Regions from separate parts of the Cupriavidus sp. GW822-FHT03E04 genome, predicted to be linked through region 1. Evidence: predicted binding sites of a transcription regulator. Region 1 holds the regulator's gene; the other holds the start of a gene.
The links. The regulator NrdR, encoded in region 1, represses ribonucleotide reductase genes. The targets are predictions, from matches to a motif close to CACNANATNTNGTG.

Region 1 (7,482 bases):
CGGTCACGGGATTCATCGAGCGGTCTTGATGGTTGCAAGGACGGGAGCGGGAATGGGAGTCGGGCGAAATGTGCTACGATCAACACACCCAACCCGGATGGCGCCAGTAGCCAGCAATTGCTCACCACGCCAGGCTTCTTGGGCGAATTGGACCGACGCCGGGCCAACCCGTTCAATCTGTGTCCGGATCTCAAGCAAGTCGTCCAGACGGGCGGGGGCATTGTAGTCCACCGCCGTGCTTCTGACGATGAAGACGACGCCCGACTCATCGGCCAGCGCTTGCTGTTCGATGCCAAGCGAGCGCAGCCACTCGGTACGGGCGCGCTCGAAGAACTTGAGGTAATTGGCGTAGAACACTACGCCGCCCGCGTCGGTGTCTTCCCAGTACACCCGCAAGGCCCACACATTGTTGCTCATGGCCGCGATTGTAACGGCAGCCAGCCCGACCCGGTGTAAACCCTTGTCCGACATTACAACAATTACATTACCTGACGGACAAGGCATTGACTTTCGGTCTTTGGCCCCGCAGCACCGTCTTGCAGCGGGCCAGCGCCTCGCGTTAAACTGCCGCCAACCATTCCATCTTGCGCGACTGGCGAAGTCAGTGGGCACTACCACGAGGAAGCGCAAAGTTCTCTGGCGCGATGTTTCAAGCGCCTGCCGCTCGCCTGGGCAGCGAATGGGAAGCAGGGTGCGCCCTGCGCCGGATAGCTAACGCGTCCAGCGCCGGTCGCCTGTGCCTTCCCCGCGCGCCCTACCCCGAAGCCATTCGGAATTCCCCTTTTTTCAGACGAGTTTTCGCCATGTTCGAACGCAGCCGCTATACGATCGACCAGATCGACCCCGAGCTTTTTGCCGCCATCCAGAAGGAAGACCAGCGCCAGGAAGAGCACATCGAGCTGATCGCCTCGGAAAACTACACCTCGCCGGCCGTGATGGCCGCGCAAGGCTCGCAACTGACCAACAAGTACGCCGAAGGCTATCCCGGCAAGCGCTACTACGGTGGCTGCGAGTACGTCGACGTCGTGGAGCAGCTGGCCATCGACCGCGTCAAGCAACTGTTCGGCGCCGAAGCCGCCAACGTGCAGCCCAATTCCGGCTCGCAGGCCAACCAGGGCGTGTTCTTCGCCGCCCTGAAGCCGGGTGACACCATCATGGGCATGAGCCTGGCCGAAGGCGGCCACCTGACCCACGGCATGGCGCTCAACATGAGCGGCAAATGGTTCAACGTGGTCAGCTACGGCCTGGACGCCAACGAAGACATCGACTACGACGCACTGGAAAAGCTGGCGCAGGAAAAGAAGCCCAAGCTGATCATCGCCGGCGCCTCGGCCTTCGCCCTGCGCATCGACTTCGAACGCATCTCCAAGGTAGCCAAGTCCATCGGCGCCCTGTTCATGGTCGACATGGCCCACTACGCCGGCCTGATCGCCGCCGGCGAGTACCCCAACCCGGTGCCGCACGCCGACTTCGTCACCACCACCACCCACAAGAGCCTGCGCGGCCCGCGCGGTGGCGTGATCCTGATGAAGGCCGAGCATGAGAAGGCCATCAACTCGGCCATCTTCCCCGGCATCCAGGGCGGCCCCCTGATGCACGTGATCGCCGGCAAGGCAGTCGCGTTCAAGGAAGCCCTGTCGCCCGAGTTCAAGACCTACCAGCAGCAAGTGGTCAAGAACGCCCGCGTGTTGGCCGAAACCCTGATCGAGCGCGGCCTGCGCATCGTCTCCGGCCGCACCGAAAGCCACGTCATGCTGGTCGACCTGCGCGCGATGCAGATCACCGGCAAGGAAGCCGAAAAGGTCCTGGGCGAAGCACACATCACCGTCAACAAGAACGCCATCCCCAACGACCCGGAAAAGCCGTTCGTCACCTCGGGCATCCGCCTGGGCTCGCCGGCAATGACCACCCGCGGCTTCAAGGAAGAAGAAGCCCGCCTGGTGGCCAACCTCGTCGCCGACGTGCTGGAAAACCCGCACGACCTGGCCAACATCGCGCGCGTGCGCGAGCAAGTGGCAGCCCTGACCAAGCGTTTCCCGGTCTACGGCTAAAGCCCAGCGCCACCCGCCACGCGCGGGTGGCCGGCAGCCCCGCCGCGGCGCGCGCCGCGCCTGCGGCGGGCCTTGCCAACCCAGCCCGGCGCGACACAGAATGACAAAACGCTGCCTGCGCGGCACGCGCCCCGGCTCATACTTCGAGGTGGTCAGGCATGAAATGCCCTTTTTGCGCTCACTCCAACACCCAGGTCCTGGACACGCGCATGTCGGAAGAAGGCGATACGGTGCGCCGCCGCCGCCGCTGTGAATCCTGCGACCGCCGCTTCACCACCTATGAGCGGATCGAGCTGTTCTTCCCCGCCATCGTCAAGAAAAACGGCTCCCGCGCGGACTATACCCGCGACAAGCTGAAAGACTCGATGCGCCTCGCCCTGCGCAAGCGCCCGGTCTCGGCCGAAGCCATCGACGCCTCCATCACCCGCATCGAAGAGAAACTGCTCGCCCTCGGCGAGAAGGAAATCCCCAGCAGCCAGGTCGGGGAACTGGTCATGCGCGAGCTGCGCCGGTTGGACAAAATTGCTTATATCCGGTTTGCTTCGGTGTATCGGAGTTTTGAGGATGTGTCGGAATTCCGCGACATGCTGGATGAGTTTTCGGCGTCTACCCCACGGAAGCAGTAGAAAAAGTAACGTGGACGTTGTTTAATTCCTCCCAAACTGGGTCCTAGGTGGCAATTCCTATATCTATATTTCCACCTGGGTTGCAGTTACAAAAAATAGAACAAAGCCAAAAGAACGTAGTCTTTTCGGACGAGGGTCAAGATGGGTCAGTCAAGCTGTCGGGGGACGGCCGGCTTCACCATGCTCGAAGCATTGGTGGCAATCGTCGTGCTCGCCATCGGCGTGCTCGGCGTGGCAAATCTTCTTATCAAATCATTCCGATTCTCCCAACAAGCGTCCTATGACACGCTGGCGCTGCAGCTCGCCAGCGATATGGCAGACCGCATGCGGGCTAACAGCGCCCAAATGCTCGCCAGTAACAGCAGCTACTTCTTCGACACGAGCACCGGCGCCCCGGCGGTGCCGACGGGCGCCAATTTCTTTACCACTCCATGCACGTCCGGCAGCCCGGTTTGCGCAGCCAACATGGTCACGTTCGATTTGGCCGAATGGACGCGACGCGTCCAGACGGCCCTGCCGGGTGGGCGTGCAGTAATCTGCCGGGACTCCAGCAACTATTCCACCTCCGCAGGCTACACCTGGGCGTGCAACGCCACGGCCGGCGGCACGGGCCAAGCCAGCGATAGCCCGATCGTCATCAAGATGGGCTGGGTATCTCGATTCGCCGACAAGCCGGGGGTAGATGTCGCGACCGGTACAACCATGCCAGACACGCAAGCCGCCGACGGCTCGGCAACGCCACAAATCGTTATTGTGGCCAACCCGGGAGTCAGCAATTGAGAACGCTCATGGCCGGCTCCGGACAACCACCCCGTCGTCGCCGGCGAAGCTCAGGCTTCTCCATGGTCGAACTGATGGTTGCACTGACGCTTGGCATGCTGGTGCTGGTTGCATCAACTTCCTTTTACCTACTGACCCGCAGCACCTATAGCAGCATCAATGACAGCGCCAACCTCGAGGAGCGCGGTCAGTTCGCGATCGGCGTCGTTTCACGAATGTTGCGTCAGATTGCCTACACGCCTCCGGCCAGCGATGGTGGCTCAATGCAGATCAGCTCGCAGATGCTGATGGGACTGGACAACTGCTCAACTCCCTCGGACAACGAGACGCTGGGTTGCGATGCTGGCGCCGCCGTCAATGCCAGCGACGTGTTGCTGACTCGATTCTTCGGCGTCGGGACGGCGGCTGACCCGACCGTGAGCGATGGATCCATGGTGGATTGCTCCGGACAAGCCGTCGCCGCGCCGTCCAGCATCGATAGTGCGGCAAGTCAACGCGGACTCTCGATTCTCTATGTGCAGAACGGCGCCGATGGCCTGCCCTATCTGATGTGCAAATACCGGCGGCGCGCATCCGGCAAGGAGACGTCTACCTTTGTCGCGCAGCAACTTATCCCGGGCGTAGAGAGCTTGCAGGTGCTCTACGGCATATCCACAGATGACGATGAAGTGGCGGACAAGTTCGTTCCCGCCAGCCAGGTCGGCGCAGCCGAATGGGCACGCGTCTATGCGCTGAAGGTGGCTTTGGTCGTGCGAGGCGACAATGCAAGCGCAGACAGTTCCGGGCAGCCCACGATCCAGCTCTTCGGTCCTATATACAACGGCGCCGATGGCACGTTCACGCCGACTCAAAACCCACAGTCCGCGCGCCGCCTGTTCACGGCAACGGTGCAAGTGCGCAACTACCTGAGTTGCATGCAGGGAGATCCTTCGTGCCTCTGAACCATCCAGCAGTGAAATATCCGGCCCGCGGCTTTGCCCTGGTCACCGCGCTGATCATGCTGCTCGTCATATCCGTGCTGGCACTGGGTGGCGCGAGATTGGCGCTGGACTCAAAACGCACAACCCGCAATCAACGCGATTTCGAGATTGCGTTCCAGGCAGCTGAGGCCGCCTTGCGCGATGCCGAAATGGACATCCAGAACACAACCGGCCCCAAGAGCCGCTCGGTAATTTTCCAGCCGACAGCGGCGACGGGCTTCACGGTCGACGGTGGATGCAATATCGGGACAACGGTAGCCGCTCCCTACCAGGGCCTGTGCAATACATTGGCAAATATCAATGCACAGATATGGAACACCGTTAGCTGGAGCGCTTCTGCCACCAACCCGCAGACGGTGGCCTACGGTACCTTTACGGGCCGGACATTCCCGACCGGGACGGGCCTGACTCCAAGCCAGAAGCCTCGCTACATCATCGAGTTGCTTCCTGATCAATCCATTGGCGGCGCCGTTGACAACACGCGCTATATGTATCGGGTGACAGCGGTTGGCTTTGGCCCCAACAACGCCACCCAGGCAATGGTTCAGTCGCTGTACCGCAAGACGGACAACTAGAACAGCCAGCATCGAATCGGGAACGAATTCATGAATACACTCCGACGCCTGTTGCCTCTGTGCGCGATGCTATGGGCTACTGCACTTTGGGCGGCAAGCACGCCTAGCGTGCCAACCGTGACAATTGCGCAGACCCCTCTATTCGGGCAATCGCAAAACATTCACCCCAACCTGATGATGACGCTCTCGGTAGAGTTCCCGACTACGGGTACTGCCTACCGCGGCCCCTTGAATTCGAAGAACGTCGACACGTCATATAACTACAATACGACTTACCTCGGTTACTTCAATGCAGCCAAGTGCTATACATACGACAGCACCAATGGCTATTTTGCAAGCAGCGGCAACGCCTCCGGCAATGGAGGCCATGAATGTTCCAGCGCATTTAGCGGAAACTTCATGAACTGGGCCGCGTCGTCCTCGATCGACGAACTGCGGATGGCGATGACCGGCGGCGACCGCGTGGTGGACACCACGACCCAGACGGTCTTGCAGCGTGCCGTGCTCCGATCGGACTTTTTCCGCAGCAATAGTTACTTCCCGGTCAAGAGCGTCACGGCCGTCAGCAACATCAGCAGCGCGCCGAGTGCGGTAACGCCGTTCTCGTACAGCACGATTTATATTGCTTCGTGTGGCAACCACATCTTCTTCTCCGATGCGGACGATAGCAGCGGCAACTGCGGGAGCCCGGGAAAATATGCCGACGTTTACAAGAACAGCAAGCTGACGGAACGACGTAGCTTCCGTGTCCAGATTCAGGTTTGCGATAGCGGCGAGGCAACTACGCGCACCGACCTCTGCTACAACTATGGCAGCAACTACAAGCCCGTCGGCCAGATGCAAAGAAATGCCGATCGCGTGCGTTTTGCGGCTTTCGGCTATCTGAACGACGGCACCAATGACACCAGCAAGACACCGAACGAGCGCTATGGTGGGGTGCTGCGGGCCCCGATGAAGTATGTCGGCACTACTGCGGTTGACTCCAACCTGAGAACGATCGCAAATACCGCAAAGGAATGGGATCCGGCAACGGGCGTGTTCTATCGGAACCCGCTCAACCGCACAGAAGGAATCAGCGGGGTTATCAACTACCTCAATCAGTTTGGCCGCACGAGCACGCAACTCAGTGGCAAGACAATGGGCGACCTTGGCGGCCCAACAGATAACCCGCTCGGCAACTACAAGACGTATGACCCGATCAGCGAACTGTTCTACGAGAGCATCCGCTACCTCCAGTTCCACAAGGACGGCCCCACCCCACAAGCTATCAGCGGCCTTCCGAATACGACCTATGCAGACAACTTCCCCGTCTACACGACCTGGGATGCCGACCCGATGCTCAACAGTTGCCAGCGCAACTACGTCGTGACGATTGGCGACATCAATACCCACGAGGATCACTACATTCCAGGCAACGTCGACACCTCGCACGGCGACCCTGCCCGGGCAGTGGACAGCTATAGCGGATTCGATGTGCGAGCGTGGACCAACAAGGTCGGAGCACTGGAAACCAACACGCCAGCGGCGGGCAATGCCACCCCCCTGCCCTCCTCGTTCACGAATCTGGGCGACATCCTGCATCCGACCTCTAACTGGTCAACCTATTACATTGCGGGGGTCGCCTACTGGGCGCACACCTCGTCGTTTCGCCCCGACATGCCCTCTGCGCGCGTCACAACGTTTGGCATCGATGTCAATGAAGCCGGAAACGGAACGGTCGGCGCAACCCAGCGTCAGAGCCAGATCTTTCTCGCCGCAAAGTACGGCGGATTCAAGGATGATAAGATCGACGGTGGCAACGGGGACGGAAATCCCTTCAAGGCAGCCGGCCAGGGCGGAACGACCGTTACCAATAACACGGAGTGGGAAGCTGCGCCCACGGGATCGAACGTCCCATCGAACTGGTTCCTCGCAAGCCAGCCGCAGGCCATGATCGATGCCATCAAGAAGATCTTCGTCCAGATCACGAGTTCCGCGGGCACGCTCTCCGGCATCGCGCTCACTAGCAACCGCATCGTGCAGAATGGTTTTGTCTACACGCCCGGATTCGACCAGAAATGGAACGGCCAGTTGAGCGCCTATGCTATCTCCAAAAGCGCTGACGGCACGGCCGTAACGATCGCGCAGACCAGAACGTGGGAGGCAGGGAACCGGCTCGCCAGCAAGAGCCCGAGTACGCGCTCCATTTTCACCCTCAACTCGACCAGCGGCGCGGGAGTTCCCTTTCAGTTCACCGGGAACGCCATCTCGTCTGCGCAACAGGCGCTACTCAATCTCAACCCTGACTCTGGCTTGAATGATGGCAACGGCCAAAATCGCCTCAACTATCTTCGTGGCGACCGGACACAGGAAAGCAATGGGCAAGGCGGTGGCGGTCCGTTCAGAGCCCGCACGACGGTATTCGGCGACATCATCGGATCAGGCCCGGTCTTTGTGGGTGACCCTGCCGCAACCCGTACCGATAGTGGCT
Region 2 (7,482 bases), on a different contig from region 1:
GAAACCTTCGGCGTGCTGCTAACGCGCGCCTCCAACGCCGCCTTCCTGATCAGCCTGTGCGTGGTGCTGACGCCGCTGGCGGAGTGGCTGCTGCTCAAGCGCCGTCCAAGCCGCATCGAATGGGTGGCGGTGGCGCTCTCCCTGCTAGGCGCGTGGCTGCTGGCGGGCCACGGCGAACTGGGGTTCAACCTTGGCGACGGGCTGATCCTGGCCGCCGCCGTACTGCGCGCGCTGATGGTCTGCGCGACCAAGCGGCTGGTGCGGGGCCAGTCCATGCCGGCGCTGACGATGACGGCGGTGCAATCCGGCGTGGTCGCCGTCGGCAGCGCGGCCGTGGCACTGGCGCTGGTGCCCGCGCAGTGGCAGCCCCTGCCGTCGTTCTCTGGCCACGCTGCGTTCTGGGGCTGCGTGCTGTGGCTGGTGGCCGCCTGCACGCTGTTCGCCTTCTTCGCCCAGAACTACGCCATCCGGCGCAGCAGCCCCACGCGGGTGGCGCTGCTGATGGGCAGCGAGCCCGCCTTCGGCGCGTTGTTCGCCAGCCTGTGGCTGGCAGAGAGCATCTCCACCACGGCGTGGATCGGCGGCGGGCTGATCGTGGCGGCATCGCTGTTGGCCACAGTGCGCTGGGGCAAGCCTGCAGCCCCCGAGATAGCGCAGGGCTCGCAGGCCTGAAACAGGATCCGTTGCAGCCAGCCGCGGTCATACAATCCGTGCATGCCCATTTGGACAGGCGAGAGGATTCCCATGACGATGACCGATGTGTATGGCCTGCGCGAGCCGGCCCGGGCCGAAATCGACGCCATCAAAGGCCCGGCCGTGATCGAGTTCGGCGCGCCCTGGTGCGGCTACTGCATGCGGGCGCAGCCCCACCTGGCCGGCGCCATGGCCAGCCATCCGGAGGTTGCCCACATCAAGGTCGAGGACGGCAGCGGCAAGCCGCTCGGCCGCTCGTTCCGGGTCAAGCTATGGCCCACGCTGGTGTTCATGCGCGACGGCGTGGAGGTGGCGCGGTTGGTGCGGCCGAGCGAGACACGGGCGATCGAGGAAGCGTTAAGACGGATTGCGGGCTGATGCTGGCCCGCACTGCTGATCGCTGATCGCTTATGCAAGTGCAAAGAAAAAAGCTCCCGAGGGAGCTTTTTTCTTTCTGCGTGGCGGCATTCACCGCTCGGCGGAAACTCAATCCCAGGACAACGCCCCACCGGTCTGATACTCGATGACGCGCGTCTCGAAGAAGTTGCGTTCCTTCTTCAGGTCGATCATCTCGCTCATCCACGGGAACGGGTTTTCCTCGTTCGGGAACAGCTGCTCCAGGCCGATCTGCTGGCAGCGGCGGTTGCAGATAAAGCGCAGGTAGCCCTTGAACATTGGTGCGTTCAGGCCCAGCACGCCGCGCGGCATGGTGTCCTCGGCATAGCGGTATTCGAGGTCCACGGCCTTCTTGAACAGCGCGGTGATCTCTTCCTTGAACTCGGCGGTCCACAGGTGCGGATTCTCGAGCTTGATCTGGTTGATCAGGTCGATGCCGAAATTGCAGTGCAGGGACTCGTCGCGCAGGATGTACTGGTACTGCTCGGCGGCGCCGGTCATCTTGTTCTGGCGGCCCATGGCCAGGATCTGCGTGAAGCCCACGTAGAAGAACAGGCCTTCCATGATGCAGGCGAACACGATCAGCGACTTGAGCAGCTTCTGGTCGTTCTCCGGCGTGCCGGTCTTGAAGGCCGGGTCGGTCAGCGTGTCGATGAACGGGATCAGGAACTCATCCTTGTCGCGGATCGACTGCACTTCGTGGTACGCATTGAAGATCTCGGCTTCATTGAGGCCGAGCGACTCCACGATGTACTGGTAGGCGTGCGTGTGGATCGCTTCTTCGAAAGCCTGGCGCAGCAGGTACTGGCGGCATTCCGGCGCGGTGATCTGGCGGTAGGTGCCCAGCACGATGTTGTTGGCGGCCAGCGAGTCGGCGGTCACGAAGAAGCCGAGGTTGCGCTTGATCACGCGGCGCTCGTCTTCGGTCAGGCCGTTCGGGTCCTTCCACAGCGCGATGTCGCGCGACATGTTGATTTCCTGCGGCATCCAGTGGTTGGCGCAGCCGGCCAGGTATTTTTCCCAGGCCCACTTGTACTTGAACGGCACCAGCTGGTTGACGTCGGTCGAGCCATTGATGACGCGCTTGTCGGCGGCGTTCACGCGGCGGTCCGTCGGCGCGTCGGACGCCGGCAGGTTGCCGAGGATACCCGTGCCTGCCGGCTGCGTGGCGGCCGGCGGCAGCACGCCGTGCTGGTCGACAGAGCGTGCGGCAGCAGGCGTGGCGGTGGGATTCGGCGCGGGCTGCGGGGCAGCCTGCGGGGTGGCTTGAACGTCGTCGTCCCAGCTCAGCATGGTGTGGTTCTCCGTGGAATGCTTTGGTTTGCCGCCGTCCTCGCCGCGCAAGCGGCGCGGCGAGGATCAGGGCAGGTAATGACTTACTGGCAGGCGACTTACTGGCAGGCTTCGCACTCGTCGAAACCGGCGTCGCCCGGGCGCATCGTGCAGACCGCGCCTTCGGCTTCCGGCATGGCCGGCGCGGAGGCGGCGGCCTGGTCGATGCCGGCGGCGCTGATGCCGCCGTCGCTACCCGACGACACGGCGTTGAGCGAGCCGCGCGACACGGTGGACTTCTCCACGTGGGTGGCTGCCATCGTGCGCAGGTAGTACGTGGTCTTCAGGCCGCGCAGCCAGGCCAGCTTGTAGGTGTCGTCCAGCTTCTTGCCCGAGGCGCCGGCCATGTAGATGTTGAGCGACTGGGCCTGGTCGATCCACTTCTGGCGGCGGCTGGCGGCTTCCACCAGCCAGCTCGGCTCGACTTCGAAGGCCGTCGCGTAGATGTCGCGCAGGTCTTGCGGAATGCGGTCGATGCGCGCCAGCTTGCCGTCGAAGTACTTCAGGTCGGCGACCATCACTTCATCCCACAGGCCGCGTGCCTTCAGGTCGCGCACCAGGTAGTCGTTGACCACCGTGAATTCGCCCGACAGGTTGGACTTGACGTACAGGTTCTGGAAGGTCGGTTCGATGCAGGCCGACACGCCGATGATGTTCGAGATCGTTGCCGTCGGCGCGATCGCGATGCAGTTCGAGTTGCGCATGCCGTGCTGCTTGATGCGCGCGCGCAGGCTGTCCCAGTCCATGGTCGAGGAGTGATCCACTTCCAGGTAGCCGCCGCGTTCTTCGGCCAGCAGCTTGAGCGAGTCCTGCGGCAGGATGCCACGATCCCACAGCGAGCCTTCATAGGTGCTGTAGCGCCCGCGTTCTTCCGCCAGCTCGCTCGAGGCGCGGTAGGCGTAGTAGCACACCGCTTCCATCGAGGTATCGGCGAACTGCACCGCGGCGTCGCTGGCGTACGGCAGGCGCAGCATGTGCAGGCAGTCCTGGAAGCCCATGATGCCCATGCCGACCGGGCGATGGCGCAGGTTGGAGTTGCGTGCCTTCTCGACCGCGTAATAGTTGATGTCGATCACGTTGTCGAGCATGCGCATCGCGGTGCGGATGGTCTTCTCGAGCTTGGCGTGATCGAGCACCTGGGTGCCGTCGGCCTGTTGCTTCAGGTGGGCGACCAGGTTCACCGAACCCAGGTTGCAAACGGCGATCTCGCTGTCGTTGGTGTTGAGCGTGATTTCCGTGCACAGGTTGGAGCTGTGCACCACGCCCACGTGCTGCTGCGGGCTGCGGATGTTGCACGGATCCTTGAAGGTGATCCAGGGATGGCCGGTCTCGAACAGCATGCCCAGCATCTTGCGCCACAGCTGCATGGCGGGGATCTTCTTGAACAGCTTGAGCTCGCCGCGGGCGGCCTTGGCTTCGTAGCCCAGGTAGGCTTCTTCGAATGCCTTGCCGACCAGGTCATGCAGGTCCGGGCAGGTGGCGGGCGAGAACAGGGTCCATTCGCCGGCTTCCATCACACGCTTCATGAACAGGTCGGGAATCCAGTTCGCCGTGTTCATGTCGTGGGTGCGGCGGCGATCGTCGCCGGTATTCTTGCGCAGCTCGAGGAATTCCTCGATGTCCAGGTGCCAGGTTTCCAGGTAGGCGCAGACCGCGCCCTTGCGCTTGCCGCCCTGGTTGACCGCCACGGCGGTGTCGTTCACCACCTTCAGGAACGGCACCACGCCTTGCGACTTGCCGTTGGTGCCCTTGATGTGCGAGCCGAGGGCGCGCACATTGGTCCAGTCGTTGCCGAGACCGCCGGCGAACTTCGACAGCAGCGCGTTTTCCTTCAGCGCCTCGTAGATGCCTTCCAGGTCGTCCGACACGGTGGTCAGGTAGCACGACGACAGCTGCGAGCGGCGGGTGCCCGAGTTGAACAGGGTCGGCGTGGACGACATGAAGTCGAACGACGACAGCAGCTGGTAGAACTCGATGGCACGGGCTTCGCGGTCCTTCTCGCCCAGCGCCAGGCCCATCGCCACGCGCATGAAGAATGCCTGCGGCATTTCAATGCGGGTCTCGTCGATGTGCAGGAAGTAGCGGTCGTACAGGGTCTGCAGGCCCAGGTAGTTGAACTGGAAGTCGCGCTGGGCGTCCAGCGCCGCGCCCAGGCGGGCCAGGTCATAGGTGGCCAGCTTCTCGTCCAGCAGCTCGGCTTCGATGCCGCGCGCGATGAACTTGGGGAAGTAGTCGGCGTAGCGCGACACCATCTCGGTCTGGGTCACTTCGGCGCCCAGGATTTCCTTGCGGATGGTGTGCAGCAGGATACGCGCGGTGACCTGGCTGTAGGCCGGGTCCTTCTCGATCAGGGTACGCGCGGCCAGGATGGCGGAGTCGTAGACCTGGGTCATCGGCACGCCGTCGTACAGGTTCTTCAGCGTTTCCTTGAGGATCGGCTCGGCGCTGACGGCATCGCCAAGGCCCGAGCAGGCGTTGTCGATCAGGCCATGCAGCGCGCCCAGGTCCAGCACGCGGGCCACGCCCGCATCGGTCACGTTGAACGTGGCGCCGCCTTCCTGCACGCGGGCCACCGCCTGGGCGTTTGCCTGGGCGCGTTCCTGGGTGCGCTTTTCGCGGTACAGCACGTAGGCGCGGGCCACTTCATGCTCGCCCGAGCGCATCAGCGCAAGCTCGACGTGATCCTGCACGTCTTCGATATGGAAGGTGCCGCCGTTAGGGCGGCTGCGCAGCAGCGCGCGGACCACGTTCTGGGTCACTTGCTCGACCACTTCGCGCACGCGCGCCGAAGCGGCGCCCTGCCCGCCGTTGACGGCGAGAAAGGCCTTGGTCACCGCTACCGAGATCTTGCTCGGCTCGAACGCCACGACGGCGCCGTTACGTCGGATGATCTTGTAGTCCTGGTAGCTGCCAGCGGCGGCAGTAGCGGGGCTCGACTGCGCGTTCGCTGCTGCACCGGCGGCGGCGGCGCCGGTGGAAAGTTCGTTCTGGGCTGTCTGCATGAGGAACTCCTGTTCTGACCCGTGTTTTATGAGTGACAAAGAGTCCCGGGCAAAATGCGCAAAAAGGCTCTGACACGCCGGCCGGTCTTACCCGGGAGGGCGCGCTGCTATTGCTGGATTCTGCTGGAACTCTTGTGATGCGCCGGCCCTTCGGTGGACCGCAGTCATTGCTGCGGCGGTAACTGCACACCTAGGCCGGCTCCCCGAAAGCACCACTAGATCTAGTGGTCGATGCGAAAAACTGGACTAAGTATAGTGAAACGGGGCGGATTCACCAGTCTTGACAAGCGCCTTTTTGGCGCGAATTCCAGTGCCGGCATGGCATGCGGCGCTGCGCCATACCCGCTAGCCCAAGAGACGCAAGGGAATCCGCCCGACGGTTCGTTACCGCACCGTGACGCGAAATTTTTTTGATTGACCTGACCTCTTCGATAGGCGCGGACTTTATCAGGGTTTTCCCCAGATTGCGGCTATCCCCTAGACCTCGCTTGCAGCCCTTGCCTCAGGGCTGTTCTTTGCGGTAAGGCAGTTGTGCGGGCGCCACGCCGGCTGCGGCGGCAAAACCCGCCCAGTCGAAATGTGGTCCCGGATCCGTCTTGCGCCCTGGCGCGATATCGCTATGCCCCGCCACGGCCCGCACCGGATAAGCGCCTAGCAGGGCACGCACCAGCGCTGCGGTGGTGTGGTATTGGGCCAACGTGAACGGCTGGTCGTCGCTGCCTTCGACCTCGATGCCGATGGAGAAGTCGTTGCAACGGGGCCGGCCGAAGAATTCGGACTGGCCTGCGTGCCAGGCGCGGTCCAGGCAAGACACGAACTGGACCAGCTCGCCCCCTCGCGTCACCAAAAAATGCGCCGACACCCGCACTTGATGGATCGTCTCGAAAAACGGATGGCGGGACGGGTCGAGACGGTTCAGGAAAAAGGCTTCGATATCGCCGCTGCCGAACTGCCCGGGCGGCAGGCTGATGTTGTGGATCACCACCAGGTCCACCGGCGTGTGCGCGGGCCGGGCGTCGAAATTGGGGGACGGCACGTGGCGCGCGGCGGGCACCCAGCCCGCCGGGTCGGGGACGAATGGCGAGTTGGGCGCGAACTTGGCGGCCGGGTCGTGGTCAGGCATCGCGATCTCCATCCGCCGCCAACAGCCCGTCGCGCAGCGCTTCTCTGGTTTCGGCGGCACCGTCGGCCGGGTCGTCGCGGCCCTCGCGGATGCCAAGCTGCTGGATGCGGTAGCGCAGCTGGCGAAAGCTCAGGCCCAGCAGCGGCGCGGCGGCTGTCCGGTTGAAGCCGGTCTGCTGCAGCGCCTGTAGGATCAGGTCGCGCTCGAGCGCTTCGAGCCGGCCGGGCAGGTCGATCGGGAAGGTGGCACGGCAAGCGTCTGCGGCCGCCTCCGCGGCGCGAGACGCCGCAGGTTGCGCAAACAGATCGGGCTGCGCGCCGCCCCGGGAGTCGGCCCGCGCATCGTACGCAAGCTCCTGCATGGTGTCGGGCCGCAAGCCGGACGCCGCCGGCGCGCCAGCCGGCGCAGCCGCCGAAGCCAGGTAGGCGTGCGGCGCGGGCGGGCGTGGCATGGCCGTATGGCCCATGCCCGCGTCCAACTGGCCCAGGTCGTCCACCTCGATGGTATTGCCCTCGGCGAAGGCATAGGCGCGCTCGAGCAGGTTCTCCAGCTCGCGTACATTGCCCGGGAACGCATAGTCGGACAGCCGCTGCAGCGCGGCCACCGCCAGCCGCTTGGGATGGGGATCGCCATAGCGCACCGCCAGGTGTTCCAGGATGGCGCTGGCCAGCACCGGGATATCCTCGCGCCGCTCGCGCAGCGTGGGCATGCGCAGCGCCAGCACGTTGAGGCGGTAGAACAGGTCCTGGCGGAACTGGCCGGAGGCGACCATCGCGGAAAGATCCTTGTGGCTGGCACACAGCACCCGCACGTCCACGCTCTCCTCGCGGCTCGCGCCGATCTTGCGCACGCGCCGTTCCTGCAGCACGCGTAGCAGCTTGACCTGCATCGCCAGCGGCAGGTCCGCCACCTCGTCGAGCAGCAGCGTGCCGCCAT

Region 2: AC1RQC_RS08820 (ribonucleoside-diphosphate reductase subunit alpha) is a predicted target of NrdR. The motif match lies at 5,637-5,650, and genes of this name have one in related genera.

What each region holds. Positions count from the first base shown of each region.
Region 1 is NZ_JBXANI010000003.1:77,822-85,303, reverse strand. Features, by position in the region: gene tolQ (protein TolQ) at 1-16, opposite strand, end outside; gene ybgC (tol-pal system-associated acyl-CoA thioesterase) at 13-417, opposite strand; ZMP/ZTP riboswitch at 579-681, shown strand; gene glyA (serine hydroxymethyltransferase) at 804-2,051, shown strand; gene nrdR (transcriptional regulator NrdR) at 2,210-2,677, shown strand; gene pilV (type IV pilus modification protein PilV) at 2,819-3,457, shown strand; gene AC1RQC_RS04390 (PilW family protein) at 3,466-4,398, shown strand; gene AC1RQC_RS04385 (pilus assembly PilX family protein) at 4,389-5,012, shown strand; gene AC1RQC_RS04380 (pilus assembly protein) at 5,043-7,482, shown strand, end outside.
Region 2 is NZ_JBXANI010000005.1:274,694-282,175, forward strand. Features, by position in the region: gene AC1RQC_RS08805 (DMT family transporter) at 1-672, shown strand, start outside; gene AC1RQC_RS08810 (thioredoxin family protein) at 745-1,071, shown strand; gene AC1RQC_RS08815 (ribonucleotide-diphosphate reductase subunit beta) at 1,180-2,382, opposite strand; gene AC1RQC_RS08820 (ribonucleoside-diphosphate reductase subunit alpha) at 2,481-5,423, opposite strand; gene ampD (1,6-anhydro-N-acetylmuramyl-L-alanine amidase AmpD) at 5,926-6,546, opposite strand; gene AC1RQC_RS08830 (sigma-54-dependent transcriptional regulator) at 6,539-7,482, opposite strand, start outside.